3 regions of the Streptomyces sp. NPDC003038 genome follow, and region 3 is predicted to be linked to each of the others. Evidence: riboswitches for the same ligand, from Rfam matches in the RefSeq annotation. Region 3 holds a riboswitch; each other region holds the start of a gene.

Region 1 (9,531 bases), on a different contig from region 3:
TGCCGGACACCGCCGCAGACGGCCGAATCCGCGCCGGCGCGCTCGCGGACGCGCCCGCGCGGCGCGTACCGCTCCTGGCGCCCGCCGGGCCGAAGCAGGCGGGCCGGGCCGGAGCCGCGAGGTCCGGGGCACCGGGGGCGGGGCGGACCACCCTGGATCTGCCGGAACGGCCCGACGGCAGGGGGCAGGCGGACGGGCAGGGCCCGTACGGGCAGCCCGCGCCCGCGGATCCCGCCGACCGGGCCGCGTACGAGGCAGCCGTGCGGGCGACCCGGCACCTGCTGGAGCGCCAGGACCCCGAGGGCTGGTGGAAGGGCGACCTGGAGACCAACGTCACCATGGACGCCGAGGACCTGCTGCTGCGGCAGTTCCTCGGCATCCGGGACGAGGCCACCACGTACGCCGCCGCCCTCTTCATCCGCGGCGAGCAGCGGGACGACGGCACCTGGGCCACCTTCCACGGCGGACCGCCCGAACTGTCCGCCACCATCGAGGCGTACGTGGCACTGCGCCTCGCCGGCGACGCGCCGGACTCCCCCCACATGTCCCGGGCCTCGGCCTGGATCCGGGCCCACGGCGGGATCGCCGCAGCCCGGGTCTTCACCCGGATCTGGCTGGCGCTCTTCGGCTGGTGGAAGTGGGACGACCTCCCCGAACTCCCGCCCGAGCTGGTCTTCCTGCCGCCCTGGGTGCCGCTGAACATCTACGACTTCGGCTGTTGGGCCCGCCAGACCATCGTCCCGCTCACCGTCGTCTCCGCGATGCGCCCGGTCCGCCCGGCCCCCTTCACCCTGGACGAGCTGCACGCCGACGCGCGGGTGCCGAACCCGGCCAAACCGCTCGCCCCGCTTGCCAGTTGGGACGGCGCCTTCCAGCGCATGGACAGGGCCCTGCACCTCTACCGGCGGTTCGCGCCGCGCCGGCTGCGCAAGGCCGCGATGGCCACGGCCGCCCGCTGGATCATCGAGCGCCAGGAGAACGACGGCTGCTGGGGCGGAATCCAGCCGCCCGCCGTGTACTCCATCATCGCCCTGCACCTGCTCGGTTACGACCTCAGGCACCCGGTGATGCGCGCCGGGCTGGAATCCCTGGACCGGTTCACGGTGTGGCGCGAGGACGGCGCCCGGATGATCGAGGCCTGCCAGTCCCCGGTCTGGGACACCTGCCTCGCCGCGATCGCCCTGGTGGACGCGGGCGTGCGGCGCGACCATCCGGCACTGGTCAAGGCCGCCGACTGGATGCTCGGCGAGGAGATCGTCCGCAGCGGGGACTGGGCGGTGCGCCGGCCCGGACTGGCCCCCGGCGGCTGGGCGTTCGAGTTCCACAACGACACCTACCCCGACATCGACGACACGGCCGAGGTGGTCCTCGCACTGCGCCGGATCAAGCACCCCGACCCGGCGCGAGTCGAGGCGGCCATCGCCCGCGGGGTCTCCTGGAACCTCGGCATGCAGTCGAAGAACGGCGCCTGGGCCGCCTTCGACGCCGACAACACCAGCCCCTTCCCGAACAAGCTGCCCTTCTGTGACTTCGGCGAGGTCATCGACCCGCCCTCGGCCGACGTCACCGCCCACGTGGTGGAGATGCTCGCGTTCGAGGGCCGGGCCACCGACCCGCGGGCCCGGCGCGGCATCGCCTGGCTGCTGGCCGAACAGGAGCCGGACGGCGGCTGGTTCGGCCGCTGGGGCACCAACTACGTGTACGGGACCGGGTCGGTGGTCCCGGCGCTCACCGCCGCGGGCATCGCCACGGCGCATCCCGCGATCCGGCGGGCCGTGCGCTGGCTGGAGTCCGTACAGAACGACGACGGCGGATGGGGCGAGGACCAGCGCTCCTACCAGGACCGGTCGTGGGCCGGGAAGGGCGCCTCCACCGCCTCGCAGACCGCGTGGGCGCTGATGGCCCTGCTGTCGGCCGGAGAGAGGGGCGGCAGGGCCGTCGAGCGGGGCATCGCGTACCTCGTGGAGACGCAGCAGGCGGACGGCTCCTGGGACGAGCCGTACTTCACGGGCACCGGCTTCCCCTGGGACTTCTCCATCAACTACCACCTCTACCGGCAGGTGTTCCCGCTCACGGCGCTCGGCCGCTACCTGTACGGAGAACCGTGCGCTCCCGCCGGAGCGCTGCCCGGGGAGCCCTGATGGCTGCCCCCGGCACGGGGGACGGTGCCGGGTCCGCGGCCCCGCTGCTGATCGCCTGCGCCTTGCGCATCGAGCAGCTCGCCCTGCGCAGCGCGGGCCAGGGCGGCACGGGTGAAGCGCCGCACGCCGTCCTGCGTACCGGCATGGGCCCGCGCGCGGCCGAGCGGGCCGTCGGCCGGGCCCTCGACCGGCCGGAGCTGAGCCGGGCGGCGGTCCTCGCGACCGGATTCTGCGCCGGACTGGTCCCCGGCATGCACCCCGGCGACCTCGTCGTCGCCGAGGAGACCCGGGACCCGCACGGAGCCGTCACGTGCACGGGTACCGGCCTGCTCGCCGAAGCACTGGCCCGGGCCCTGCCGGGCCGGACCGTGCACACCGGTGCACTGACCGGATCCGATCACGTCGTCCGCGGCCAGGAACGCGCGCACCTGCGCGCCACCGGTGCCATCGCGGTCGACATGGAGTCGGCGGCCACGTTGTGGACCGCCACCCTCGGCGGCCCCGCGTCGGGCGCGAGCCGCCCCGTTGCGGCCGTCCGGGTGATCGTGGACGCTCCGGAGCACGAACTCGTCCGTATCGGCACGGTCCGCGGTGGAATATCGGCCTTCCGTGTACTGCGTGCCGTACTGCCCGCGTTTTATGAATGGCACCGTTCTTCGCTGCTCCCCAGGAGGTGAGCCAGATGGCCATGCCACTGCGCCAGACCGTCAGGGTCGGGACCTATCTTCTCGAACAAAAGCTCCGCAAGCGTGAGAAGTTCCCGCTGATCGTCGAGCTGGAACCGCTCTACGCCTGCAACTTGGCCTGCGAAGGGTGCGGGAAGATCCAGCACCCGGCCGGGGTGCTCAAGCAGCGCATGCCGGTCGCCCAGGCGGTCGGCGCCGTGCTGGAATCCGGCGCGCCGATGGTGTCCATCGCGGGCGGCGAGCCCTTGATGCACCCGCAGATCGACGAGATCGTCCGGCAGTTGGTGGCGAAGCGGAAGTACGTCTTTCTCTGCACCAACGCGATGCTGCTGCGCAAGAAGATCGAGAAATTCACCCCGTCCCGCTATTTCGCCTTCGCCGTGCACATCGACGGCCTGCGTGAGCGGCACGACGAGTCGGTGGCCAAGGAGGGCGTCTTCGACGAGGCCGTAGCGGCCATCAAGGAAGCGAAGAAACGCGGTTTCCGGGTGACCACCAACTCCACCTTCTTCAACACGGACACTCCGCAGACAGTCATCGAGGTACTGAACTACCTCAACGACGACCTCCGGGTCGACGAGATGATGATCTCGCCCGCCTACGCCTACGAAAAAGCCCCCGACCAGGAACACTTCCTCGGCGTCGAGCAGACCCGCGAACTCTTCAAGAAGGCCTTCGCGGGTGGCAACCGGCGCCGCTGGCGGCTCAACCACTCGCCGCTCTTCCTCGACTTCCTGGAAGGCAAGGCCGATTTCCCCTGCACCGCCTGGGCCATTCCGAATTACTCCCTCTTCGGCTGGCAGCGCCCCTGCTATCTGATGAGCGACGGCTACGTGCCGACGTACCGGGAACTGATCAACGACACCGACTGGAGCAAGTACGGCCGCGGAAAGGACCCGCGCTGCGCCAATTGCATGGCGCACTGCGGCTATGAACCCACCGCCGTCCTCGCCACCATGGGCTCGCTCAAGGAATCCCTGCGGGCGGCCCGGGAGACGGTGAGTGGCAACCGGGGCACCTCGGCATGACGGCGGCACCGGAAGGGGCCAGGGCCTCGGCGCAGGGCGGCCGGGGCCAGGGCTTCGACCTCGGCGCCCTGCTGGCGGCGCGTGGAGGGGAGCGGTACGAGCTGCACGTCCGCCACCTCAACCACCAACTGCCCCGGATGCTGCACACCATCGGCTTCGACAAGGTCTACGAGCGGGCCGAGGGAGCGCACTTCTGGGACGCCGAGGGCAACGACTACCTCGACATGCTGGCCGGGTTCGGGGTGATGGGCCTGGGCCGGCACCACCCGGTCGTCCGCCGGGCGCTGCACGACGTCCTGGACGCCCAGCTCGCCGACCTCACCCGCTTCGACTGCCAGCCGCTGCCCGGACTGCTGGCCGAGAAGCTGCTCTCGTACAGCCCGCACCTGGACCGGGTCTTCTTCGGCAACAGCGGCACCGAGGCCGTCGAGACGGCCCTGAAGTTCGCCCGGTACGCCACCGGGCGGCCCAGGGTCCTCTACTGCGACCACGCCTTCCACGGGCTGACCACCGGCTCGCTCTCGGTGAACGGGGAGCGGAGCTTCAGGGACGGTTTCGACCCGCTGCTCCCCGACACGAAGATCGCGCTGGGCGATCTGGCCGCCTTGGAGCGGGAGCTGCGGCGCGGGGACGTGGCCGCCTTCGTCGTCGAACCGATCCAGGGCAAGGGGGTGCTCGAAGCGCCGCCCGGGTTCCTGCTCGCCGCGCAGGAACTGCTGCACCGGCACAAGTCGCTGCTGATCGTGGACGAGGTACAGACCGGGCTGGGACGGACCGGTGACTTCTACGCGTACCAGCACGAGCCGGGCGTGGAGCCGGACCTGGTGTGCGTGGCCAAAGCCCTGTCGGGCGGCTACGTACCGGTCGGCGCGACCCTGGGCAAGGACTGGATCTTCAAGAAGGTCTACTCGTCCATGGACCGGGTGCTCGTGCACTCGGCGAGCTTCGGGTCCAACGCCCAGGCGATGGCGGCGGGGCTGGCGGTGCTGTCGGTGATGGAGGACGAGGAGGTCGTGGCCAACGCCCGGGCGATGGGCGACCTGTTGCGCGGGCGGCTCGCGGCCCTGGTGGACGAGTACGAGCTGCTGCACGAGGTGCGGGGGCGCGGGCTGATGATCGGCATCGAGTTCGGCCGGCCGTCCTCGCTGGGGCTGCGCAGCCGGTGGGCCATGCTGCAGGCGGCCCGCAAGGGACTCTTCGCGCAGATGGTCGTGGTGCCGCTGCTGCGCAAGCACCGCATCCTCACCCAGGTCTCCGGCGACCACCTGGAAGTGATCAAGCTCATTCCGCCGCTGATCGTGGACGAGCGGGACGTCGCCCGGTTCGTCGGCGCCTTCCGCTCGGTCATGGACGAGGCGCACGGCGGCGGCACTTTGATGTGGGACTTCGGCAGAACCCTGGTGAAGCAGGCCGTCGGCAACGGCTGACGGCCTGCCCCGGCCCGCCTCCCCGGCTGTCGCGGGGCCCGCCGAAGGCGGCCCCCGGGACGGGGGTCAGTCGAGCAGCCGCTCGCGGAGCCGGCCGAGGGTGTCGGGCGTGAGCCCGAGACCCTCGGCGAGGTAGCGCTCGACCCCGCCCCAGTGCCCGTCGATGGTGTCGAAGGCGGCGGTCAGGTACTCGGCGCGGGCGTCGAAGAGCGGAGCGAGCAGCTCCATCACCTCGGGGGAACGCGCCTCGGCCGTCGCGCTGCTGCGTTGCACCACGTAACGGCGGTTCGGGGCGTTCGACTCCAGATAGTCCGCCAGGATCGCCTCGCGCTCGACACCCAGCGCGAGCAGGGTGACGGCGACCGACAGGCCGGCCCGGTCCTTGCCCGCCGCGCAGTGCATGAGGGCGGGAACGCTGTCCTCGGCGAGGGCGTGCACGACCCGGCTGTGCTCGGCGGTGCGGTGTGTGATGATCCCGCGGTACGAGTGCGACATGCGGGCCGCGCCCTTGCCGTCGCCGAGGAGGGAGCGCAGCTGGCCGAGGTCGCCTTCGCGGACCATCTTCCAGAACTCGCGCCCGTCGGCGGGGTCCGACAGGGGGATGTTGACGTTCCGTACGCCGGGCAGCTCGACGTCCGGGCCCTCCAGGGCGTGGTCGGCCTCGTTGCGGAAGTCGAAGACGGTGTGCAGTCCGAGCGAGGACAGGAACTGTGCGTCGGTTTCGGTGGCATGTGCCAGATGTCCGCTTCGGAAGAGTCGTCCCGTCCTGACCCTCCGTCCGTCCGAGGTCGGCAGCCCGCCCACGTCACGGAAGTTGCGCACCCCGATCAGCTCGGGCTCCGGCTCGGGCTGCGCCAGCGGGGCCGGGGGTATCTGCTGGGTCACGGGAGCTCCTCCGTATCGTCCTGGGGTGTCCGAATTGAGCTACTTGGCCACTACTTCGCCACAACTTGCCGTCATCGAAAGGGACATCAGGCCGTCCCCGTGAGCCAGATCATACGGTGACCGTGAGTGCCTGATCGCGAAAAGCGAATGGCCTAGCGGGGGCGGTTGTTGACGGGAGGGAATGGACGGAGGGTGACCGTAATTCCGCCGATCTCCCATCCCTGTGATTCCGTCAGGAAATTCATGGCTTGTTCCCTGTGGCCGGACTCGATTACCTTCGCGATCGATCCGGGTGGACCGCCAAATCCTGCCGCCGCCCGGAAACCGCACCCGACTACTCACGCGCGGCAGGAGCGGGGGAACCAGGTAAGCCGCCGTTCCGGGTCTATAAACCGGGACGGCTCGGGGTGAAGCCGTACATGTGCCACATGTGTACGGCCGGACATCTCCAGTCCGAACCCGACAGCTCACCTCGCAGGCGCCGGAGAGGAATTCAGCATGCCTGCAAAGGGTAAGCACCGCCGTCCCAAGTCCGGTTCGATATCCCGCGGTTTCGCCGTCGCCGGCACCGGTGGCGCGGCCCTCGCGCTGCCGCTGATGGGAGCCACCGGCGCCCAGGCGGCCGGTGCGCCGACCGTCTCGACCGCCGCCGCCTCCACCGTGCAGGCGCCGCAGGTCCAGCACGTCGAGCAGGTCCCCGTGGCGCTGCGGGCCGAGCCCGTCGCCGCCGTGCAGGCCGCACCGACCCAGTACACGGTCGTTCCGGGCGACTACCTCTCCAAGATCGCGGCGGAGCGCCGGCTCGAGGGCGGCTGGCAGCAGCTGTACGCCGACAACCGCGAGGCCGTCGGCGCCGACCCGTCCCTGATCCACCCGGGCCTGAAGCTGACGCTCGGCGGGAAGAGCCAGGCCGCGGCTCCGGTCAAGCCGGCCCCGGCGACCCCGAAGGCTCCGGCCCGTAAGCCCGCCGAGAAGCCGGCCGAGAAGCCCGCCGAGAAGCAGGCCGAGAAGCCCGCGGCGTCCGTCGGCCGGTCCTCCACCGGAACCTCGGCCTCCGGCGAGGCTTCCTCCGGTTCGAGCGCCCCCACCGGCTCCGGTTTCGTGGCCCCGGTCAGCGGCGGGATCTCCACCCAGTACCGGGCCAGCGGGAGCATGTGGTCCTCCGGCTACCACACCGGCGTGGACTTCATGGCGAGCTCCGGCACCACCGTCAAGGCCGTCGGTGCGGGCACCGTCGTCTCCGCCGGATGGGGCGGCTCGTACGGCAACGAGGTCGTCATCCGGCACGCGGACGGCAAGTACTCGCAGTACGCCCACATGTCGGCGCTCTCCGTCTCGGTCGGCCAGAGCGTCACCGGCGGCCAGCGCATCGGCCTCGTCGGCTCCACCGGCAACTCGACCGGCCCGCACCTCCACTTCGAGATCCGCACGGGCCCGTCCTACGGCTCCGACATCAGCCCGGTGAGCTACCTCCGTTCGAAGGGCGTGAGCATCTGACGGCACCCGCCGTCGAAGCACGGACGGCGTCAGGCCGGGGCCCGAAGGGGGTCCCGGCCTGACGTGTACTTATTCCTTACCCCTCGGGTGGTATAGATCACGGTCCGTCAACCCCTGCTTACGTTGGCGTAGGTCGCCCACGGGGGTGAAGGATGTCGTTCCGTGGCAGCGACGACGACGACACTCAAGACCATCGGCTCGTACGCGGCGATCGGGGACAGCTTCACCGAGGGTGTGGGGGACCCGGGACCCGGGGATTCGTTTCTCGGCTGGGCGGACCGGCTTGCCGTGCTCCTGGCCGATCAGCGTGACGAGCACGACTTCCGATACGCGAACCTGGCCGTGCGCGGACGGCTCCTCGACCAGATCGTGGCCGAGCAGGTCCCACGGGCGAAGGCGCTCGCGCCGGACCTGGTGACCTTCTGCGCGGGCGGCAACGACATCATCCGGCCCGGCAGCGACCCCGACGACGTGGCGCAGCGGTTCGAGGCGGCCGTCGCCGACCTCACGGCGTCCGTGGGCAAGGTCATGATCACGACCGGCTTCGACACGCGGGGCGTGCCGGTCCTGCGGCACATCCGGGGCAAGGTGGCGACGTACAGCGCGCACGTCCGCGCCATCGCCGACCGCTACGACTGCCCCGTGCTCGACCTCTGGTCGCTGAAGTCCGTACAGGACCGGCGGGCCTGGGACGCCGACCGGCTGCACCTTTCGCCGGAAGGGCACACCCGGGTCGCGTTGCGCGCCGCGCAGGTGCTCGGCCTGGAGGTGCCGACCGATCCGGACCAGCCGTGGCCGCCGCAGCGGCCGCGCGGCTCGGTCGACGTGACGCGGGACAACATCCAGTGGGCGCGCGAGCACTTGGTGCCGTGGATCGGCCGCCGGCTGCGCGGGGAGTCCTCCGGGGACCATGTCGAGGCGAAGCGGCCGGACCTGCTGCCGCTGTAGGAGGGGGGTGGGCCTCGGACACGGCGGCGGGCCCGGCGGCCGTCCGTGACACGGGGGCGGGCGGGGGAGGCCCGGACACGGGGGCGGCGGGGCCCGCACGCGGAATCCTTCGGGGTCGGTGTTCGTTGGGATGGTCGTAGACGTACGACCGCCCTGACCCCATCCTCCCAGGAGGCGCCTTGACCGGCTCCCGTCCCCTGCGTCCACGGCTGCGCGCCCTGCGGACCGAAGCCTTCGGCGCGGACCCGTCCGGTGCCCGGCTGGAGCGCATCCGCCGCTCGCCGAACTTCGCCGACGGCGCCTTCCAGAATCCGGTCGGGGCCCGGACCAGGCCCTCGGGCTCGATGGCGGAGTTCGCGAAGATCTACTTCCACAAGGAGCAGAGGCTGCGCAGGAGTCCGGTCGCGCCGATCCCGGTGTACCCCACGACCCTCGCCGAGCTGGCGAAGCCTCCGGTCAGCGGATTGCGCCTGACCTGGATGGGCCACTCCAGCGTCCTCGCGGAGATCGACGGGCGCCGCGTGCTGTTCGACCCGGTGTGGGGCGAGCGGTGCTCTCCCTTCCCCTTCGCCGGACCCAAGCGACTGCACCCGGTGCCCGTGCCGCTGGCCTCGCTGGGCCGGGTCGACGTCGTGGTCATCTCGCACGACCACTACGACCACCTCGACCTGCCGACGATCAAGGCTCTGGCCGGTACGGACACGGTCTTCGCCGTCCCGCTGGGTGTGGGCGCGCACCTAGAGCGCTGGGGCGTTCCGGCCGACCGGCTGCGCGAGCTGGACTGGGACGAGAGCACCGAGGTCGCGGGCCTCTCGCTCACGGCCACCCCGGCCCGGCACTTCTGCGGACGCGGTCTGCGCAACCAGCAGCACACCCTCTGGGCCTCCTGGGCCGTCGCGGGGGACGAGCACCGGATCTA
Region 2 (9,531 bases), on a different contig from region 3:
CCAGGTGCCGAGCTTGGGCCCGACCTCGGGAAGGATCCTGTCGGCCGCGTCCACCAGGATGAAGCGCATGTCCTCGCGCTTGATGCTGGAGTAGTACTTCGCGGCGTCGCGGGCCATGTCCTCGACCTCGCCGATGGTCTCCGCGCCGGCGAAGCCGCCGCCCACGAAGACGAAGGTGAGGGCCTTGCGGCGGACGTCCTCGTCCGTCGTGGACTCGGCCTTGTCGAGCTGCTCGAGGACGTGGTTGCGCAGGCCGATGCCCTCTTCGACACCCTTCATACCGATGCCCTGCTCGGCGAGGCCGGGGATCGGGAAGGTGCGGGAGACGGCGCCGAGCGCGATCACCAGGTAGTCGAAGGGCAGCTCGTACGCCTCGCCGACCAGCGGCGTCACGACGGCGACCTTGCGGTCCTGGTCGATGCTGGTGACCCGGCCGGTGAGAACCTCAGCCTTGGGCAGCACGCGTCGCAGCGGGACGACGACGTGCCGAGGCGAGATGCTGCCTGCGGCCACTTCGGGGAGGAAGGGCTGGTAGGTCATGTACGAGCGCGGGTCGACGACCGTGACGGTCGCCTCGCCGTAACGCATCTTCTTCATGATGCGCTTGGCTGCGTACAGGCCTACGTACCCGCCTCCTACAACGAGGATCCTGGGACGCTCCGTGGTGCTCATGGAACGAGTATCCAGCACCCCAAGGGGTGACGCTCGTGAGCCCCTTCACAAGGTATCCGAAGCCCTCTGCTACACTCCGCCGCCCACGTGACCGAGGTCATGGCGCGCAACGGGAACCACAGTGTATGGAGAGTCGTTGTGCACCCGTCCTGAACTGGCCTGCAAGGCCTTAAGAGGACTGGACCACTGCGGTTCGTTCATACCTCTGACACGGAACCCGTAGCGTCCGCTCTTCGTACGAACACCCCTCGAAACGGGCCCGTGGGCCCTCGGAGGCCCCCGCAGGACCCTCCAGTTGGCCCAACGGGCCCCTTTTCCTTGTGAAGAACTTCACGAAGTTCGTCCGGCGTCCGCGTCCCAGGTCCCGATCAAGCCCCTCCGGAGCCCCCTGAGTGCCTCCAACTCCCCTGGTTCGAAGGCCGCGGCCCGCCCCGAGTCGTGTGACTCGGGGCGGGCCGTCCCGCGCGGCCGGGGAATCTCAGGCGGCGGACCAGGCGATGCCGTCGAGGATGTCGTGCTCGGAGACCACGACCTCCGAGGCGCCGATCCGCTCCATGATCGCCAGCAGGACCAGCGCGCCCGCGCCGATCACGTCCACCCGGCCCGGGTGCATCACCGGGATCGCCGCACGTTCGGCGTGGGTCGCCGTCAGCATCCGCTCGCTGACCTCGCGGACCTTCTCGTAGGGGATCCGGGAGTGGTGGATGGCCTGCGAGTCGTACTCCGGCAGGCCGAGGGCGATCGCCGCGACCGTGGTCACCGAGCCGGCCAGGCCGACCAGGGTGCGGGCCTCCGTCAGCGGGACGGTCTCGGCGGCCAGGTCCAGCGCCGCCTCGATGTCCGCCCGTATGGCGGCGACCTGGGCCCGGGTCGGCGGGTCGGTGACCCGGCCGTCCGCCACCAGGTGGCGCTCGGTCATCCGGACGCAGCCCACGTCCACCGAGCGGGCGGCCCGGACGTGGTCCTCGCCGACGACGAACTCGGTCGAGCCGCCGCCGATGTCCACCACCAGGAACGGCTTCTCCAGGTGATCGGTGCCCACCAGCTCCTTGGTGGCGCCGGTGAAGGAGAACTCCGCCTCCTGGTCACCCGAGATCACCTCGGGCTCGACGCCCAGGATGTCCAGGACGCCGCGGACGAAGTCCTCCCGGTTCTCCGCGTCCCGGGAGGCGGACGTCGCCACGAAACGCACGCGCTCCGCGCCGTGCTCCTTGACGACCGCCGCGTACTCGCGGCAGGCGGCGAAGGTGCGCTCCAGCGCCTCGGGGGCGAGGCGGCCGGTCTTGTCCACGCCCTGGCCGAGGCGGACGATGGTCATCCGCCGGTCCAGCTCGATCAGCTCGCCGGTCTCCGGGGTGCAGTCGGCGACGAGCAGGCGGATGGAGTTCGTACCGCAGTCGATGGCGGCGACCCTGGTCACTCGGACTCCTTCCGCTCCGCGCACGGGGTGACGCAGGCGCCCTTGGCCCACCACTCCGGGAGCATCGCCAGCGCCTCGTCGCCGAACGGGTTCACGCCCGGACCGGCGGCGAGGGAGTGGCCGACCAGCACGTGCAGGCACTTCACCCGGTCCGGCATGCCGCCGGCGCTCGGGAAGCCCTGGAGCACCTCGATGGCGTCACGGCGCCGGATGTAGTCCTCGTGCGCGGCCCGGTAGGCGGCGGCGAGCTCCGGGTCCTCGGCGAGCCGGGCCTGCATCTCCCTCATCACGCCGTTGGCCTCCAGCGTGCCGATGGCGGAGGCCGCTCGCGGGCACGTCAGGTAGTACAGCGTGGGAAAGGGGGTGCCGTCGGGGAGCCGGGGGGCGGTCTCCACCACGTCCGGCTGGCCGCAGGGGCAGCGGTGCGCGATGGCGCGCAGTCCGCGCGGCGGGCGGCCGAGCTGCTGCTCGAACGCCTCGATGTCCGCGTCGGTCGGCTCGGTCCGGTCGGTCTGGGGCGGGGGCGTCTGCATGCCTGGAGGGGGTCTCTTCGTTCGCGGTTCTATGACGGATGGGGTCTGGTTCAGTCGCCGGGGCGGTCGGCCTTGTCGACGCCGTCCCAGACGTTCGAGTACCAGGGCCGGTCGGAGCCGGCCCGGCCGCCGCGGTGCCGCTCCGCGGCCTCGGCCCCGGGGTCGGTCATGATGTAGCCGATCTCCCCCGGGCGCAGGAAGTGCAGGTGCCTGCGCGCCTGCTGCTCCGCGTAGGCGTCGTCCTGCCAGCGGGCCTTCTCGTCGCGGAGCCGTTCGAGCCGGTCCTTCGCGGCGGCGGCGGCCCGCTGCTGCTCCGCGATCTCCGAGCGCTGGGAGACGTACTGGCGCATCGGATACGCGAGGGCGACGACCAGCGTACAGAGGACCAGCACGAGCAGCGCGGCCCGGCCGGTCAGCCGGCTGCGGCGGACCTGGCGGCGCGACTGCGAGCGGTAGACGTGGGCGGCGGTCCGCTCGCCGAGCTGCTTGAGCCTGGTGGCGGTGGAGAAGGTGGAGAACCGATCCCGGTTCCCGGCCATTGATCCCGCCTCCCCTCTGTACGCACTACGCACTACGTCCCCGCACACGGTACGGGACCGAGTGCGGGGACGTAGGGAGGCGAGACCCGAGGGTCCCGCCCCTTGCCGTACTAATCAGTTGGCGGGGCGAAACCGCGGGAAGGCGGAGCGGCCCGCGTACACGGCGGCGTCGTCGAGGATCTCCTCGATGCGCAGCAGCTGGTTGTACTTGGCGACGCGGTCCGAGCGGGCCGGGGCGCCGGTCTTGATCTGACCGCAGTTCACCGCGACGGCGAGGTCGGCGATGGTGACGTCCTCGGTCTCACCGGAGCGGTGCGACATCATGCACTTGAAGCCGTTGCGCTGGGCCATCTCGACGGCGTCCAGGGTCTCGGTCAGCGAACCGATCTGGTTCACCTTCACGAGCAGGGCGTTAGCGGATCCCTCTTCGATGCCGCGGGCCAGACGCTCGGGGTTGGTGACGAAGAGGTCGTCGCCGACGATCTGGACCTTGGCGCCCAGGCGGTCGGTGATGGTCTTCCAGCCGGCCCAGTCGTCCTCGTACAGCGGGTCCTCGATGGAGACGAGCGGGTACGCGGAGACGAGCTCCTCGTAGTACTCGGTCATCTCGGCGGCCGTGCGGGACTGGCCCTCGAACTCGTACTTGCCGTCCTTGTAGAACTCGGACGCGGCGACGTCGAGCGCGAGCGCGATGTCACGGCCCGGGGTGTAGCCGGCTTCCTTGATCGCCTCGATGATGAGGTCCAGGGCGGCGCGGTTGGACTCCAGGTTCGGGGCGAAGCCGCCCTCGTCGCCCAGGCCGGTGGACAGGCCCTTGGTCTTCAGCACCTTCTTGAGGGTGTGGTAGACCTCGGCGCCCCAGCGCAGGGCCTCGGAGAAGGACTCCGCCCCGATCGGGGCGATCATGAACTCCTGGATGTCCACGTTGGAGTCGGCGTGCGACCCACCGTTGAGGATGTTCATCATCGGAACGGGCAGCAGGTGCGCGTTCGGGCCGCCGAGGTAGCGGAAGAGCGGGAGGTCCGAGGCCTCGGACGCGGCGTGCGCGACGGCGAGGGAGACGCCGAGGATGGCGTTGGCGCCGAGCGAGCCCTTGTTCTCGGTGCCGTCCAGGTCGAACATGGCCTGGTCGATCAGCCGCTGCTCGGTGGCGTCGTAGCCGACGAGCTCCGGGCCGATCTGCTCGATGACGGCGAGGACGGCCTTCTCGACACCCTTGCCCATGTAACGGTCGGGGTCACCGTCACGGAGCTCGATGGCCTCGAATGCACCGGTGGAGGCGCCGGACGGAACTGCAGCACGGCCGGTGCTGCCATCGTCGAGGCCCACCTCGACCTCGACCGTGGGGTTGCCTCGGGAGTCCAGGATTTCCCGGGCTACGACGACGTCGATGGACGGCACGAGCATCTCCTTCTGGGATGTGACGCTGGGTGTGCGGTGGCGTGTCAGGCCGTGGGACGGCCATGCCGACTAGAGCCTAACCGGCTCCGGGCGATCGGCCCGCCGACCGCCCGGGTCCTGGGACGAAAAAGGGCCCGAATACCCTTCTTCCAGGACATAGAGCTCGCGATCCGCACGTTTGACGACCGGGCGAACGCCGCCGCCCGGCGCGTGGGGGGAGACGCGCCGGGCGGTGGGACTCTGCGTGGGAGACACGCCGCTGCGGCTATGGCCGCAGTGTTCAGCTGAGCTTCAGCTTCTGACCGGGGTAGATCAGGTCGGCGTCCGAGACGATGTCCTTGTTCAGCTCGAAGAGCTTCTCCCAGCCGCCGTTCACGCCGTTGACCTCGGCGATGGTGCCCAGGGTGTCGCCGGACTTGACCTCGTACGAGCCGTTGCCGGTCTTCGGGGCCTCGGCCTTCGGCTTGGCCGGCGCCGGGGCCGGGGCCTCGGAGCGCTCGGAGCGGGTGGTCGGGGCCTCGGAGCGCTTGGTCTCCTTCTTCGGCGCGGCCTTCTGCTCGGTCTTCTTCGGCTCGGCCTTCGGCTTGGCCGGGGTCTCGGCAGCGCCGCCGCCGGCGTACGAGGAGTTCGACAGGCCGACGCCGCAGTGCGGCCAGGCACCCTTGCCCTGGCCCTTCAGGACCTTCTCGGCGACGGCTATCTGCTGGGCCTTCGAGGCCTGGTTGGCCTGCGCGGCGTACGACTTGCCGCCGAACGCGGCCCACGTGGAGGACGAGAACTGCAGGCCACCGTAGTAACCGTTGCCCGTGTTGATGGCCCAGTTGCCACCGGACTCGCACTGCGCGACGCGGTCCCACTCGGAGGCCGTGGCGGCGCTCGCGGTACCCGCGGTCATCAGGGGCGCCGCGACGGCGACACCGGCAACACCGGCGAGCGTGACGATGCGGGCCGTGCGCTCGATGGCCGTGGAGCGGCGGTGCTTGCCCTTGCCGGAAAGCAGCATGGAGTTTCTCCTCACCGACGCCTACGAGGTGAGCTGTCGGGTTCGGGCGGATGAGTTGCCCGGCCGCGCGACCTAGCGCGCGGCTTAACCCCTAGCCGGTGGCGTGACCGTCTTTCAACGGCCGCTCCCGGCGCCTACCTTGGTTCCCCCGCTCCTGCCTTCGGCGCTTGACGCGACGACTGTTCCCTCCGTCCGCCGGCAGGATTCGGCGATGCGGTCGAAGGAGCCCGCGGTGGCGGGCGATTCAGAAGGTAGCCAGGTCTCTCCCCGATGTTCAACGAGCGACATCGGGGAGAAACGGCCCCTACTTGCGCCCTTCGCAAGGGCGTTTGCGCAGGTGAGGACCGGGTTTGCGGGAGCTCCGGGGAGTGACACGCCAGTTGACCGGAAGAGACACATGTCTCACTTGCGGAAAACGGACAATCAGACCTTTCGGTGCGCCCGAAGTGCCCCTATTCCGCGGTTAGATCCAGGTTTTGGCCGGGCTTGATCAAGTTGGCGTCCTCGCCGATGACCTGCTCATTGGCCGCGTAAAGCGCGTTCCAGCCGCCCTCGAGTCCGTTGGCGTCCGCGATGGTCGCCAGGCTGTCGCCCGACTTGACGGTGTACGTGGGCTCCGACAGCGCATCAGAGACGACGGGCAGCTCGACGGCGGGCGTACCGCGGTGCTTGCCGCCGCTGCCGTCCGTGGAGGGAGCCGGGGCGGTGGGGGCGGCCGGCGCCGTCGGGTCGGCCGAGGCGTCCGGGGAGGGCGAGGTGGAGGGCGGCGTGGTGGGCGCGGTCGGATCCGCCGGGACCGTGGGCGCACCGGGGTCCACCGGCGCCGTGGTCGGGTCGCCCGGTCCCGGGAGCACCGGAGCGGTCGTGGGGTCGCCCGGGAGAACCGGAACCGCGGTCGGGTCGCCCGGGAGCACCGGAGCCGTGGTCGGGTCGTCCGGCGGCGGCATGACGGGCAGTCCGCTGGACGGCGCGAGCGGGCCCTCGGGGATCCCGTACGACGGGCTCTCGGACGGGCTCGGCGCCACCGGGGTGGGAGCCCCGTAGTCCCTGGCGGGCGCGCCGGGGTCGGACGGTACGGCCACGTCGGGACGGGACGGGGTCGGGGCGACGGAACCGGAACCGCCGGGCAGGCCGGGGTCCACCTCGGCGGCGGGGCCCTGCTGGGTCAGCCCGGCCGACGCCGCGCACAGCGGCCACGCCTGCGGTCCCTGCGAGGCGAGCACCCGCTCGGCGACGGCGATCTGCTGGGACCGGCTGGCCAGGTCGGGCCGCTCGGCGAAGTCGAGGCCGCCCGCGCTGCGCCACTGCTCCTGGGTGAACTGGAGCCCGCCGTAGGCGCCGCTGCCGAAGTTGGCGCTCCACGTACCCCCGCTCTCGCACTCGGCGACCTTGTCCCACGTGGAGGTGTCGGCGGCGGTGGCGCTGGTGGCGGCGAGCAGTGGCAGGGCAAGCGCGGAGCCAGTGACTCCGGCTGTTACCACCAGCGCGGGGACCTGGCGGGGGCGTCTGTGGCGGCCGTTCCCGGAACGCATGAGGCTGTACCTTTCGCATAACGGCGGGGTAACGGCAGAACCTAGCGGCCTTCGAACGATTGTCACAAGTTCCGACAGAAACTGACTTCGGGTCAGTCGGCTCCACCGGCTCCGGGAGGCGTGAAGCGGACGGGCAGCGTGCGCAGGCCGCGCATGATGAGCCCGCCGCGCCAGCGCAGTTCGGCCGGGTCCACGGCGAGCTCCAGGTCCGGAAGGCGCGTCAGCAGCGTCGCGAGCGCGGTCTGCCCCTCCAGCCGGGCGAGCGGGGCGCCCAGGCAGTAGTGGATGCCGTGCCCGTAGCCGAGGTGCTGGTTGTCGGTGCGGGACAGGTCGAGGGTGTCCGGGTCGGCGAACCGCTCGGGGTCCCGGTCGGCGGCGGCGAGGACCACCAGGACCGGGTCGCCGACCGCGATGTCCTGGCCCGCGAGGGTCAGCGGCTCGGTGGCGAACCGCCAGGTGGCCAGCTCCACGGGGCCGTCGTAGCGCAGGAGTTCCTCGACTCCGGTGGCCAGCAGGCCGCTCTCGCCGGCGGCCAGGGAGCGCTGGAGCCGCTCGCGCTGGTCGGGATTGCGAAAGAGGGCATAGAGCCCGTTACCCACCAAATTGACGGTGGTTTCGAAACCTGCGAAGAGAAGGATGAAGGCCATCGCGGTGGCCTCGCCCTCGGTCAGGTGGTCGCCGTGGTCGCTCGCCCGGATCAGGTCCGAGATCAGGTCGTTGCCCGGATCATCCCGTTTGCGATGGATGAGCTCGCCCAGGTAGGTGCGCATCTGCTTCACCGACCGGGCCACCCCGCCGCGCGGCCCGCCGCCGTGCCGGATCATCATGCCCGCCCAGTCGCGGAAGTCGTCCTGGTCCTCGCGCGGTACGCCGAGCATCTCGCAGATGGCGTAGATGGGGAGCGGGAAGGCGAACTCGTGGATGAGGTCCGCCTCGCCCTTCGCCCCGGCCCCCGCCTTTTCGACGATCTTGTCGATGAGGTGGTCGGTGAGCTCCTGCACGCGCGGGGCGAACTCGGCGACCCGGCGCGGGGTGAACGCCTTCGACACCAGCCGCCGCAGCCGGGTGTGGTCCGGCGGGTCGATGTTGAGCAGATGCGTCATCAGCTCCGCCTTGCGCTCCCCGGGGATCCCGGTCTTGCCCTTGGCGTGCGCCGGCTCGGCGTGGTGCGCGGGGTTCTTGCTGAGCCGCTGGTCGGCGAGGGCCTGGCGGGCATCGGCGTACCGGGTGACCAGCCAGGCCTCGACCCCGCTGGGGAGCTTGGTGCGGTGCACGGGGGAGTTCTCGCGCAGCCAGGCGTAGGCCGGGTAGGGGTCGGTCGCGAACTCCCAGTCGAACAGGGTCGGGCCCCGGCCGGAAGGAGCGGCGGCCGGGGCGTCGGCTGGTGTCTCGGCCGGGGCGTCGGCTGGGGTGTCGGCCGGGGTGTCGGCTGGGGTTGCGGGGGTCTGCTCGTGCACCCGATGACCGTATCCCGGTCCCAAGGGGTGCCCCGTATGCGTGGTTCGTCGCGGCTGTCCGTAGATCCGCCATTCCTTGACCTCGGGTTGTCCGACATTCCTACTTTCGGTTTTGTGGATGTGAGGATCTTGAGCAGCAGCTTCGCGGTGGTGGAGAGACGGGCCGAGCACGCGGTCAAGTTCTTCTACACCCACCTCTTCTGGCACAACCCCGGGATCCGTGACCTCTTCCCGGCTTCCCCCCAGGACATGGAGCGGCAGCGCGACCGGCTCTTCGCCGCGCTCACGCACGTGATCGCCCACCTGGAGAACGAGACCCTCCTCCCCTATCTCCACGACCTCGGCCGCGACCACCGCAAGTTCCTGGCCGGTCCCGAGCACTACGCGGCCGTCGGCTCCAGCCTGCTCGCCGCGCTCGCCGAGGCCTCCGGCGGGGCCTGGACCCCGTACGTGGAGAAGGCCTGGGCCGAGGCGTACCAGGTGATCGCCGACGCGATGATGTCCGGAGCCGCCGCGAGCGGGGATCCGCCGTGGTGGGACGCGGAGGTCGTGCGCCACCTCCGGTACGGGGAGGACATCGGCGTCCTGACGCTGCGGCCGCACGCCCCGCTGCGCCATCTCCCCGGCCAGTACGTGAGCGTGAGCAGCGACCGGGTCCCGACGACCTGGCGCACGTACTCCATCGGCAACGCGCCCCGCCCGGACGGCACGCTGGACCTGCACGTCAGCCGGATCGGGCAGGGGCGGCTCAGCACGGCCCTCGTCCGGGACGTCCGGCCGGGCGACATGCTGCGGCTCGGCTCCGCCGGCGGCCGACTGGTGTTGCGCCGTGAGGACCGCCCGGTCAGCCTCATCGCCGCCGGCACCGGCTGGGCGCCGATCCGGGCCATGCTGGAGGACCTCGCGGAAGACCCTCCCGATCAGGACGTACGGCTCTTCGTCGTCGCGCGGGACGCCGCCCACCTCTACGACCG
Region 3 (9,531 bases):
GACGGAGGCGAGCAGCCGGGCCAGCTGCGCGGCGGCTCCGGACTCGTCGATGTCCTCGTACTCGGGCACCTGTCCGGCCTCGGCGTTGGTGTGCCGCCACTGGCGGTAACGCACGCCCTCGGCGACGGCCTTGACGGCCCGCTCGGCGGCGGGATAGGCGGGGATCCGGGCCCCTGCGGGCGTGGCCGAGGCTCCCCGCGGTGCGGCGGTCGCGGCCTCGCCGGGGGGCGGCTCCGAGGGGGCGCCTCCCAGCGGCGGCCGGGTGAGGCGGCCGGGGGAGGCCGAGGCGCGGGGCCCGGGAGCCGGGTCCGCGGTCTCGGGCGGGCGCGGGGCGGGGGCGGGGCCGCGCGCGGCGGACAGGGCCTCCGCCAGCTCGCCGAGCTCCACGTGGACCACGGCCACCGGCTTGCCGGGGTGCTCCCCGACCGCGTCCCGCAGGGCGTCGGCCAGGTCGTCCGCGAGCGCCTGCTCGCCGACCCACGGGATGGCGGTGACGATGACCGCGTCGTTGTCGTCCGAGGCCAGGGCGGCGGCCAGGGCGTCCCGGAAGTCCGCGGGCGAAGCGGCCGTCGTCAGGTCCAGCGGCGGCAGCGGGCGCAGGCCCTGCGTCAGGCAGGCGTCGTAGGTGAGGACCCCGAGGGACTCGGAGTTGCCGAGGATCGCGATCCGGGGTCCGGCGGGCAACGGCTGCGACGCCAGCAGGAGGCCGACGTCCACCAGCTCCGTCACCGTGTCGACCCGGATGACGCCGGCCTGCCGCAGCAGGTCGGAGACGGTGGCGTCGGGCAGCCGGGTGTCCGGGACGACGTGCCCGGCCGGGGTGTGGCGGCCGCCCCGGGCGACGACCACCGGCTTCACGGCCGCGGTCCGGCGGGCGAGGCGGGTGAACTTCCGCGGGTTGCCCAGGGTTTCCAGGTACATCAGGGCGACATCCGTCGCCTCGTCGTCGTACCAGTACTGGAGGATGTCGTTGCCGGAGACGTCGGCCCGGTTCCCCGCCGAGACGAAGGAGGACAGGCCCTCGCCGCGGCGCAGGAGCGCGGAGAGCAGGGCGATCCCGATCGCCCCGGACTGGGTGAAGAGGCCGATCCGGCCGCGCATGGGCATCGGGGCGGGCGTCAGCGAGGCGTTGAGCTCCACTTCCGGGGACGTGTTGATCACCCCGTACGCGTTCGGCCCGATCAGGCGCATGCCGTACGAGCGCACCTGGCGCACCAGTTCGCGCTGGCGGGCGAGCCCCGCCGGGCCGCTCTCCCCGTATCCGGCGGACAGCACCACGAGCCCCTGCACTCCGTGCTCACCGCAGGCCGCCACCGCTTCCGGGACCCGGTCGGCCGGGACCGCGACGACCGCGAGGTCGACCGGGGCGCCGATGGCGCCGAGCGTGCGGTAGGCCCGTACGCCGTCCAGCAGATCGGCCGTGACCGCCTCGTTGACGGCGTAGAGGTGGCCGCGGAATCCACTGTCCCGCAGGTTGCGCAGCGCGGCGGCGCCCACGCCCGCGCCGGAGCGGCTGACTCCGATCACGGCCACCGAGCCGGGGGCCAGCAGCCGCTGCACCGAGCGGGCCTCGGCGCGCTGTTCGCGGGCGCGCTGGACGGCGAGGGACTCGGCGGTGGGTTCGAGGTCGAGGGTGAGATGGACGGAGCCGTCCTCGAAGCTGCGCTTCTGCTGGTAGCCGGCGTCCGTGAAGACCTTGATCATTTTGCTGTTCGCCGGGAGCACCTCGGCGGCGAACCGCCGGATGCCGCGCTCCCGGGCCACCGCGCCGATGTGTTCGAGGAGGGCGGAGGCGACCCCGCGGCCCTGGTGGGCGTCCTGGACGAGGAAGGCGACCTCGGCCTCGTCGGCGGGGCCGGAGGCGGGCCGGCCGTCGGCGCCGATCCGGTCGTAGCGGACGGTCCCGATGAACTCTCCGCCGATGGTCGCGGCGAGGCCGACCCGGTCCACGTAGTCGTGGTGCGTGAAGCGGTGCACGTCGCGGTCGGAGAGCCGGGGGTAGGGAGCGAAGAAGCGGTAGTACTTCGACTCGTCGGAGACCTGTTCATAGAAGCTGACCAGCCGCCCCGCGTCCTCGGCGGTGATGGGCCTGATGCGGGCGGTGCCGCCGTCGCGCAGGACGACGTCCGCCTCCCAGTGGGCCGGGTACGAGGGGTCCGACTCGGTGGTCATGGGGCCACCTTAAGGCCGGGACGGGTCAGGTGGTCCTGGCGCGGCGCATCATGCGAGCCGACGCGAATCAGTGCAAGCTGGGGAGGGCCGAACGGCGGGAGATCCGGGCAGGAGGTCGGTCCGAGCATTCCGGGTGTCGTGAGAGACTGGTCTAGACAACGTTAAGAACCTGAAGGGCATCACCATGGCAGAGCGCCGCGTCAACGTCGGCTGGGCCGAGGGCCTGCACGCTCGTCCCGCCTCGATCTTCGTCCGTGCGACGACCGCTTCCGGCGTCCCGGTGACCATCGCGAAGTCCGGGGGCGACCCCGTCAACGCCGCTTCCATGCTGGCGGTTCTGGGCCTGGGCGCCCAGGGCGGCGAGGAGATCGTCCTCGCGTCCGAGGCCGAGGGCGCGGAGGTCGCGCTGGACCGCCTCGCGAAGCTGGTCGCCGAGGGTCTCGAGGAGCTCCCCGAGACCGTCTGACCCTTCGGGTTCGAGTCACGCGGCGAAGCCGCGGTCGCCGGTACGCCGGGGACCGCGGCTTCGCTGTTTCGTGAGGCGGCCGATCCCGGTGGGCGGCGGCGGTGGAGGGCCGGTGGCGGTGGCCGGATGCCGTGACCCGCGGCCCGACCGCATCCACGGCATCCACGGCATCCACGGCTCCGCAGAAATCCAGCTCGGCGGAAATCGCATTCCACCCGAATCCAGTGCCGTCGAAATTCGGCACGACCCGACCACCCGACCCGCCGACACATTTCCGGGCAGTGAATTCACGCCACGTCGCGAATTCCGACAGCGGCGCACGACACCTGCATGTGTATACGGACTCTGTTAATGCCGGCCGCTCGACATGTTTACGGCAGGTTGCGAAGTCCTCACCGCGAGGCGCAGCCGCGGCCTGTGCGCTCCGGCGGCCCGGTCCGCGTGGACGGCCGTCAGCGCCCGCGCCCGCTCGGCGTCCCCGCGCGCCACCGCGTCCACGATCGCCCCGTGCTCCGCCCAGGACTCCACCGGCCGGGCCGGCGCCTCCACCACGTACATCCAGGCCACCTTGTGCCGCATCTGCGTGAGCAGAGCGATCAGACCGGGGCTGCCGGAGGCCTGTGCGAGCGTCTCGTGGAACCAGCTCCCCAGGGCCCGCAGATCCTCGCCCTGGCCCCGCCTGGCCCGCTCCTGCCCCAGCCTGACCAGTCCGCGCAGCACCTTGAGGTGGGCCTCGGTGCGCCGCCCGGCGGCTCGGGCGGCCGCCAGCGGCTCCAGCAGCATCCTCAGCTCCAGGAGGTCGGCGGCCTCCTCCTCGGTCGGTTCGGCCACGCAGGCGCCCGCGTGGCGCCGCGTGGTCACGAACCCCTCGGACTCCAGGGTGCGCAGCGCCTCGCGGACCGGGACGCGCGAGACGCCGTACCGGCGGGCCAGCACTTCCTCGGTCAGCCTGCCGCCCGGCTCGAAGACCCCGGAGACGATGTCGTCGCGAATTGCCGTGCATACCGCGTGCGCAGGAATACGCAAGACCGGACCTCCCCCTTTTTCCGACTGCATCGTCAATGAACGCGCGTGCGCGTCCTGCGACTCTATTGCAACACACGATTATTTCCGAGAGCGGCCGGAAATCCGGAATTTTTGCACAACACGAAGACCCCGGCTCGGCGAGCCGGGGTCTTCGGTGAAGCGAGAGGGAGCGACGGCGCGGGGCGGCCGTACGCGTCAGAGGCTGACGCCGTGCGAGCGCAGGTAGGCGACCGGGTCGATGTCCGAGCCGTAGTCGGCGCCGGTGCGGGCCTCGAAGTGCAGGTGGGGACCGCTGGAGTTGCCCGTGGAGCCGGCCAGGCCGATCTGCTGGCCCGGGGCGACCTGCTGGCCGACGGAGACGTTCAGCGCGGACAGGTGCCCGTACTGGGTGTAGGTGCCGTCGTTGTGCTTGATGACGACGTTGTTGCCGTAGGCGCCGCCCCAGCCGGCCTCGACGACGGTACCGAGACCCACCGCGCGGACCGAGGTGCCCGTGGAGGCGTGGAAGTCGATGCCGGTGTGGCTGCCGGAGGACCACATGCCGCCACCGGCGCCGTACTGGGTGCTCACGTACGAGCCCGCAACCGGGGAGACGAAGGTGTTGAGGCGCTTGCGCTCGGCCTCACGGGCGGCGCGCTCGGCGGCCTCACGCTCGGCCTTCGCCTTGGTCTCGGCCAGGCGCTTGGCCTCGGAGGCACGCTGCTTCGCGTCGGCCTCGGCCTGCGCCCTGGCCGCGGTGGCCTCGGCGGCACGCTGCTGGGAGTCCGCCTGGTCCTCGATGTCGCCCACGAGGTCCTCGGCCACGACGACGGCGCCCAGGCCGTTGTCCTGCGCGGAGTTGTCGATGTCCGCCGCGAAGGCCGGGCCCGCGAGGGAGCCGACGACACCAGTGGTGGCGAGGGCGGCGATACCGGCGTAGCCGGCGGTCTTACGGCTCAGACGACTGGAACCGCGGTGCTTACCGGCGGCACGACTGCCAAACGCCATGAAGAGATTGATCCTTTCCTTCCCTCTCGCCTACCGGGTTAGCTGACGGGTTCGGAGCAGGAAGGTCTCCTACGGACCTCCTCTTGCGAGGCGGTCCGATTCACCCCAGGGACTGATGTGGGTCCCCGGCTCCCCAGGCTCGCGCCTGACGGGGACTCGGCGATTGCTGTCCGGTGCCGCGGATGCGGCGGGCACAACTGACGAACAGCACGGCCGACGCTAGGCGGATCATCAGTCAATCGCCAAACAGACACGCCTTTTTGTTGCGTACGCCACATCACATAAAAGCAACCTCACCACTTAACGGACAAAGGGGGCCCCGACGGACAAGCCGCCAGAGCCCCCTGCCAAACCGCCAGTTGGTTGTCAGTTGGTGACGACGCTCACATCGCCGATCCCCAGTGCGCGCACCGGTTCCTCGATGACCGCGGCGTCACCCACCAGGATCGTGACCAGCCGGTCGACCGGGAAGGCGCTCACGACCGCCGAAGTGGCTTCCACCGTTCCGGTTTCGGCGAGCCGCGCGTACAACTGCGCCTGGTAGTCGTCCGGGAGCTCCTGCTCGACCTGGTCGGCGAGCGTGCCGGCGACGGAGGCCGCCGTCTCGAACTTCAGCGGGGCCACCCCCACCAAGTTCTGCACCGCCACGTCCCGTTCGGCATCGGTCAGGCCGCCCTCCGCGAGGGCGCGCAGCACCTTCCAGAGGTCCTCCAGCGCCGGACCCGTGTTGGGGGTGTCCACCGAGCCGCTGATCGCGAGCATCGAGGCGCCCTTGCCGTCGGCGGTGGAGCGCAGCACCTGGCCGAAGGCGCGCACACCGTACGTGTACCCCTTCTCCTCGCGCAGCACCTTGTCCAGCCGGGAGGTGAGGGTGCCGCCCAGGCAGTACGTGCCGAGCACCTGGGCCGCCCACACCCGGTCGTGCCGGTCCGGCCCGATCCGGCCGATCAGCAGCTGCGTCTGGACGGCGCCGGGCCGGTCGACGATGACCACGCGGCCCGTGTCGTCGGCGGTCACCGGCGGCACCGGGAGGGGCTCCGCCGCATCGCCCGTCCAGCCGCCCAGGGTGTCCGCCAGCACGGCGTCGAGGTCGATGCCGGTCAGGTCGCCGACGACCACCGCGGTGGCGGTGGCGGGGCGTACGTGGGCCGCGTAGAAGCGGCGTACGGCCGCGGAGTCGATACGGGCGACCGTCTCCTCGGTGCCCTGCCGCGGGCGGGACATCCGCAGGGACGCCGGGAAGAGCTCCTTGGAGAGCTGCTTGGCGGCGCGGCGCTGCGGGTTGGCCAGCTCGTGCGGGATCTCGTCGAGCCGGTTGCGCACCAGCCGGTCGATCTCGGCGTCGGCGAAGGCGGGCGCGCGCAGCGCATCGGCGAGCAGCCCGAGCGCCTTGGGCAGGCGGGAGGCCGGGACCTCCAGGGAAACCCGCAGGCCGGGGTGGTCGGCGTGCGCGTCGAGGGTGGCCCCGCAGCGCTCCAGCTCGGCGGCGAACTCCTCGGCGGAGTGCTTGTCGGTGCCCTCCGACAGGGCGCGGGCCATGATGGTCGCCACCCCGTCCAGGCCCTCGGGCTCGGCGTCCAGCGGGGCGGCGAGGTTGATCTCGACCGCCACCACCTGCTGGCCCGGGCGGTGGCAGCGCAGCAGGGTCAGGCCGTTGGACAGGACCGAGCGCTCCGGGGCCGGGAAGGCCCACGGCTGCGGCTCGCCGGCCTGCGGCTGCGGGTGGAAGGTCATCGTGACGGCTGCGGTGTCGCTCACTGCTCCGCCCCCTCGTTCTCGTCGGACTCGTCGGACTCGTCGGCGTCACCGGCGGGCAGCGGCTCGTACACGAGCACCGCGCGGTTGTCCGGGCGCAGCCGGGCGGCGGCCACGGCCTGCACCTCCTCGGCGGTGATGTCCAGGACGCGCTGGACGGCGGTCAGCGCCAGCTGCGGGTCGCCGAACAGCACCGCGAAGCGGCACAGTTCGTCGGCGCGGCCGGCCACCGTGCTCAGCCGGTCCAGCCACTCCCGCTCCAGCTGCGCCTGCGCGCGCTCCATCTCCTCGGCCGTCGGGCCCTCGGCGGCGAACCGCGCGAGCTCCTCGTCCACGGCCGCCTCGATCGCGGGGATCTCGACGCCGCTGGAGGTCTTCACGTCCAGCCAGCCCAGCGAGGGCGCCCCGGCGAGCCGCAGCATGCCGAAGCCGGCCGCGACGGCCGTCTGGTCTCGGCGCACCAGGCGGTTGTGGAGCAGGGAGGACTCTCCGCCGCCCAGGATGGTCAGCGCCACGTCGGCGGCGTCACACTCGCGGGTGCCGTCGTGCGGCAGCCGGTAGGCGGCCATCAGCGCACGTGCCGGGACCTCTTCGACGATCTCCTCGCGCAGCTGCTCCCCGATGATGTCGGGCAGCGTGCCGTCGCTCGGCGGCTGCTTGCCGTCGTGCGCCGGGATGGTCCCGAAGTACTTCTCGACCCAGGCGAGGGTCTGCTCGGGGTCGATGTCACCGACGACCGACAGCACCGCGTTGTTGGGTGCGTAGTACGTACGGAAGAAGTGGCGCGCGTCCTCCAGGGACGCGGCGTCCAGGTCGGCCATGGAGCCGATCGGAGTGTGGTGGTACGGGTGCCCCTCGGGGTACGCGAGGGCGGTCAGCCTCTCGAACGCCGTGCCGTACGGGACGTTGTCGTACCGCTGGCGGCGCTCGTTCTTGACGACGTCGCGCTGGTTCTCCATGGACTCGTCGTCCAGGGCCGCCAGCAGCGAGCCCATCCGGTCCGCCTCCAGCCAGAGCGCGAGCTCCAGCTGGTGGGTCGGCATCGTCTCGAAGTAGTTGGTGCGCTCGAAACTGGTGGTGCCGTTGAGGGAGCCGCCGGCGCCCTGGACCAGTTCGAAGTGCCCGTTGCCCTTGACGCTCTGCGAGCCCTGGAACATAAGGTGCTCGAAGAGGTGAGCCAGGCCGGTACGTCCCTTGACTTCGTGGCGCGAGCCGACGTCGTACCAGAGGCAGACCGCGGCGACCGGGGTGAGGTGGTCCTCGGAAAGCACCACGCGCAAGCCGTTGGCCAGCCGGTGCTCGGTCGCTGTCAGGCCGCCGGAGCCGGCCTGAGCTGTGGCCGTGTGACCCATGGGCATGTGGTCCCTTCGATCGCGATGCAGAGATTTCTGTCAGACCTGCCACTGTATGCAAGCGCGTCGGCAGCCGGAGAAGTTCCCGGGTCAGACCTGGGTCGGAGTCGGCGTTGTCGGTGCCTCGGGCCACAATGGTCCGCGTCAACCCCCGCCAGACCCCCGTCAGACCCCCACTAGCCACCGTCAGTCACCGCCAGACCCGCCAGACCCGCCAGACCCGTCAGACACACCGCACACCTCTTTCTTGGTTAAGGAGCCGCGCAGCGATGGCCCGCCGCAGCACGAAGACCCCGCCGCCGGAGGATTTCGAGGAGAAGATCCTCGACATCGACGTCGTCGACGAAATGCAGGGCTCCTTCCTCGAGTACGCGTACTCGGTGATCTACTCCCGCGCCCTGCCCGACGCCCGGGACGGCATGAAGCCGGTACACCGCCGCATCGTCTACCAGATGAACGAGATGGGCCTGCGCCCCGACCGCGGCTATGTGAAGTGCGCCCGCGTCGTGGGCGAGGTCATGGGCAAGCTCCACCCGCACGGTGACGCGTCGATCTACGACGCCCTCGTGCGCATGGCACAGCCCTTCTCGATGCGGCTGCCGCTGGTCGACGGCCACGGCAACTTCGGTTCGCTCGGCAATGACGACCCGCCGGCCGCGATGCGTTACACCGAGTGCAAGATGGCCGACGCCACCTCGCTGATGACGGAGTCGATCGACGAGGACACCGTCGACTTCACCGCCAACTACGACGGTCAGGAGCGGGAGCCGGTCGCGCTGCCCGCTGCGTACCCGAACCTGCTGGTCAACGGCGCGTCCGGGATCGCGGTCGGCATGGCCACCAACATGCCCCCGCACAACCTCGGCGAGGTCATCGCGGCCGCCCGCCACCTGATCCGCCACCCGGGTGCGGACCTGGAGGCGCTGATGCGCTTCGTACCGGGTCCCGACCTGCCCACCGGTGGCCGGATCGTCGGACTCGCGGGCATCAAGGACGCCTACGAGAACGGCCGCGGCACCTTCAAGATCCGCGCGACCGTGGCCGTCGAGAACGTGACGGCGCGCCGCAAGGGCCTCGTCGTCACCGAACTGCCCTTCACCGTCGGTCCCGAGAAGGTCATCGCGAAGATCAAGGACCTCGTCGGCTCGAAGAAGCTCCAGGGCATCGCCGACGTCAAGGACCTCACCGACCGGTCGCACGGTCTGCGCCTGGTCATCGAGATCAAGAACGGCTTCCACCCCGAGGCCGTGCTGGAGCAGCTCTACAAGCTGACGCCGATGGAGGAGTCCTTCGGCATCAACAACGTGGCACTCGTCGACGGGCAGCCGCTGACGCTGGGCCTCAAGGAGCTGCTGGAGGTCTACCTGGACCACCGTTTCGAGGTCGTCCGGCGGCGCAGTGAGTTCCGCCGCACCAAGCGCCGCGACCGGCTGCACCTGGTCGAGGGCCTGCTGGTGGCGCTCATCGACATCGACGAGGTCATCCGGCTCATCCGGGACAGCGAGAACTCCGCCCAGGCCAAAGCCCGGCTGATGGAGCGGTTCTCGCTCAGCGAGATCCAGACCCAGTACATCCTGGACACCCCGCTGCGCCGGCTCACCAAGTTCGACCGGATCGAGCTGGAGTCGGAGCGCGACCGGCTGACCGGGGAGATCGACGAGCTGACCGGGATCCTGGAGTCCGACAACGAGCTGCGCAAGCTGGTCTCCTCCGAACTGGCCGCGGTGGCGAAGAAGTTCGGCACCGAGCGGCGCACCGTGCTGCTCGAGTCGG

What was found. Region 3 has a riboswitch for cyclic di-AMP ahead of ABZX75_RS09905 (M23 family metallopeptidase). Riboswitches for the same ligand answer to the same signal wherever they lie in the genome.
Positions count from the first base shown of each region.
Region 1: it holds a riboswitch for cyclic di-AMP, as region 3 does, so the genes downstream of both, ABZX75_RS05780 (LysM peptidoglycan-binding domain-containing M23 family metallopeptidase) here and ABZX75_RS09905 (M23 family metallopeptidase) in region 3, are expected to answer to the same signal.
Region 2: it holds a riboswitch for cyclic di-AMP, as region 3 does, so the genes downstream of both, ABZX75_RS16560 (transglycosylase family protein) here and ABZX75_RS09905 (M23 family metallopeptidase) in region 3, are expected to answer to the same signal.

Region 1 is NZ_JBEXNN010000003.1:184,174-193,704, reverse strand. Features, by position in the region: gene shc (squalene--hopene cyclase) at 1-2,141, shown strand, start outside; gene ABZX75_RS05800 (1-hydroxy-2-methyl-2-butenyl 4-diphosphate reductase) at 2,141-2,818, shown strand; gene hpnH (adenosyl-hopene transferase HpnH) at 2,824-3,855, shown strand; gene ABZX75_RS05790 (aspartate aminotransferase family protein) at 3,852-5,282, shown strand; gene ABZX75_RS05785 (tyrosine-protein phosphatase) at 5,349-6,167, opposite strand; cyclic di-AMP (ydaO/yuaA leader) riboswitch at 6,489-6,661, shown strand; gene ABZX75_RS05780 (LysM peptidoglycan-binding domain-containing M23 family metallopeptidase) at 6,666-7,664, shown strand; gene ABZX75_RS05775 (SGNH/GDSL hydrolase family protein) at 7,827-8,612, shown strand; gene ABZX75_RS05770 (MBL fold metallo-hydrolase) at 8,792-9,531, shown strand, end outside.
Region 2 is NZ_JBEXNN010000011.1:112,920-122,450, reverse strand. Features, by position in the region: gene ABZX75_RS16585 (NAD(P)/FAD-dependent oxidoreductase) at 1-672, opposite strand, end outside; gene ABZX75_RS16580 (Ppx/GppA phosphatase family protein) at 1,151-2,092, opposite strand; gene ABZX75_RS16575 (DUF501 domain-containing protein) at 2,089-2,625, opposite strand; gene ABZX75_RS16570 (septum formation initiator family protein) at 2,676-3,164, opposite strand; gene eno (phosphopyruvate hydratase) at 3,279-4,571, opposite strand; gene ABZX75_RS16560 (transglycosylase family protein) at 4,846-5,568, opposite strand; cyclic di-AMP (ydaO/yuaA leader) riboswitch at 5,572-5,744, opposite strand; gene ABZX75_RS16555 (transglycosylase family protein) at 6,021-7,100, opposite strand; gene ABZX75_RS16550 (cytochrome P450) at 7,193-8,440, opposite strand; gene ABZX75_RS16545 (globin domain-containing protein) at 8,678-9,531, shown strand, end outside.
Region 3 is NZ_JBEXNN010000006.1:56,370-65,900, reverse strand. Features, by position in the region: gene ABZX75_RS09920 (GNAT family N-acetyltransferase) at 1-2,172, opposite strand, end outside; gene ABZX75_RS09915 (HPr family phosphocarrier protein) at 2,357-2,638, shown strand; gene ABZX75_RS09910 (GntR family transcriptional regulator) at 2,987-3,664, opposite strand; gene ABZX75_RS09905 (M23 family metallopeptidase) at 3,860-4,651, opposite strand; cyclic di-AMP (ydaO/yuaA leader) riboswitch at 4,664-4,823, opposite strand; gene ABZX75_RS09900 (pitrilysin family protein) at 5,018-6,385, opposite strand; gene ABZX75_RS09895 (pitrilysin family protein) at 6,406-7,764, opposite strand; gene ABZX75_RS09890 (DNA topoisomerase IV subunit A) at 8,028-9,531, shown strand, end outside.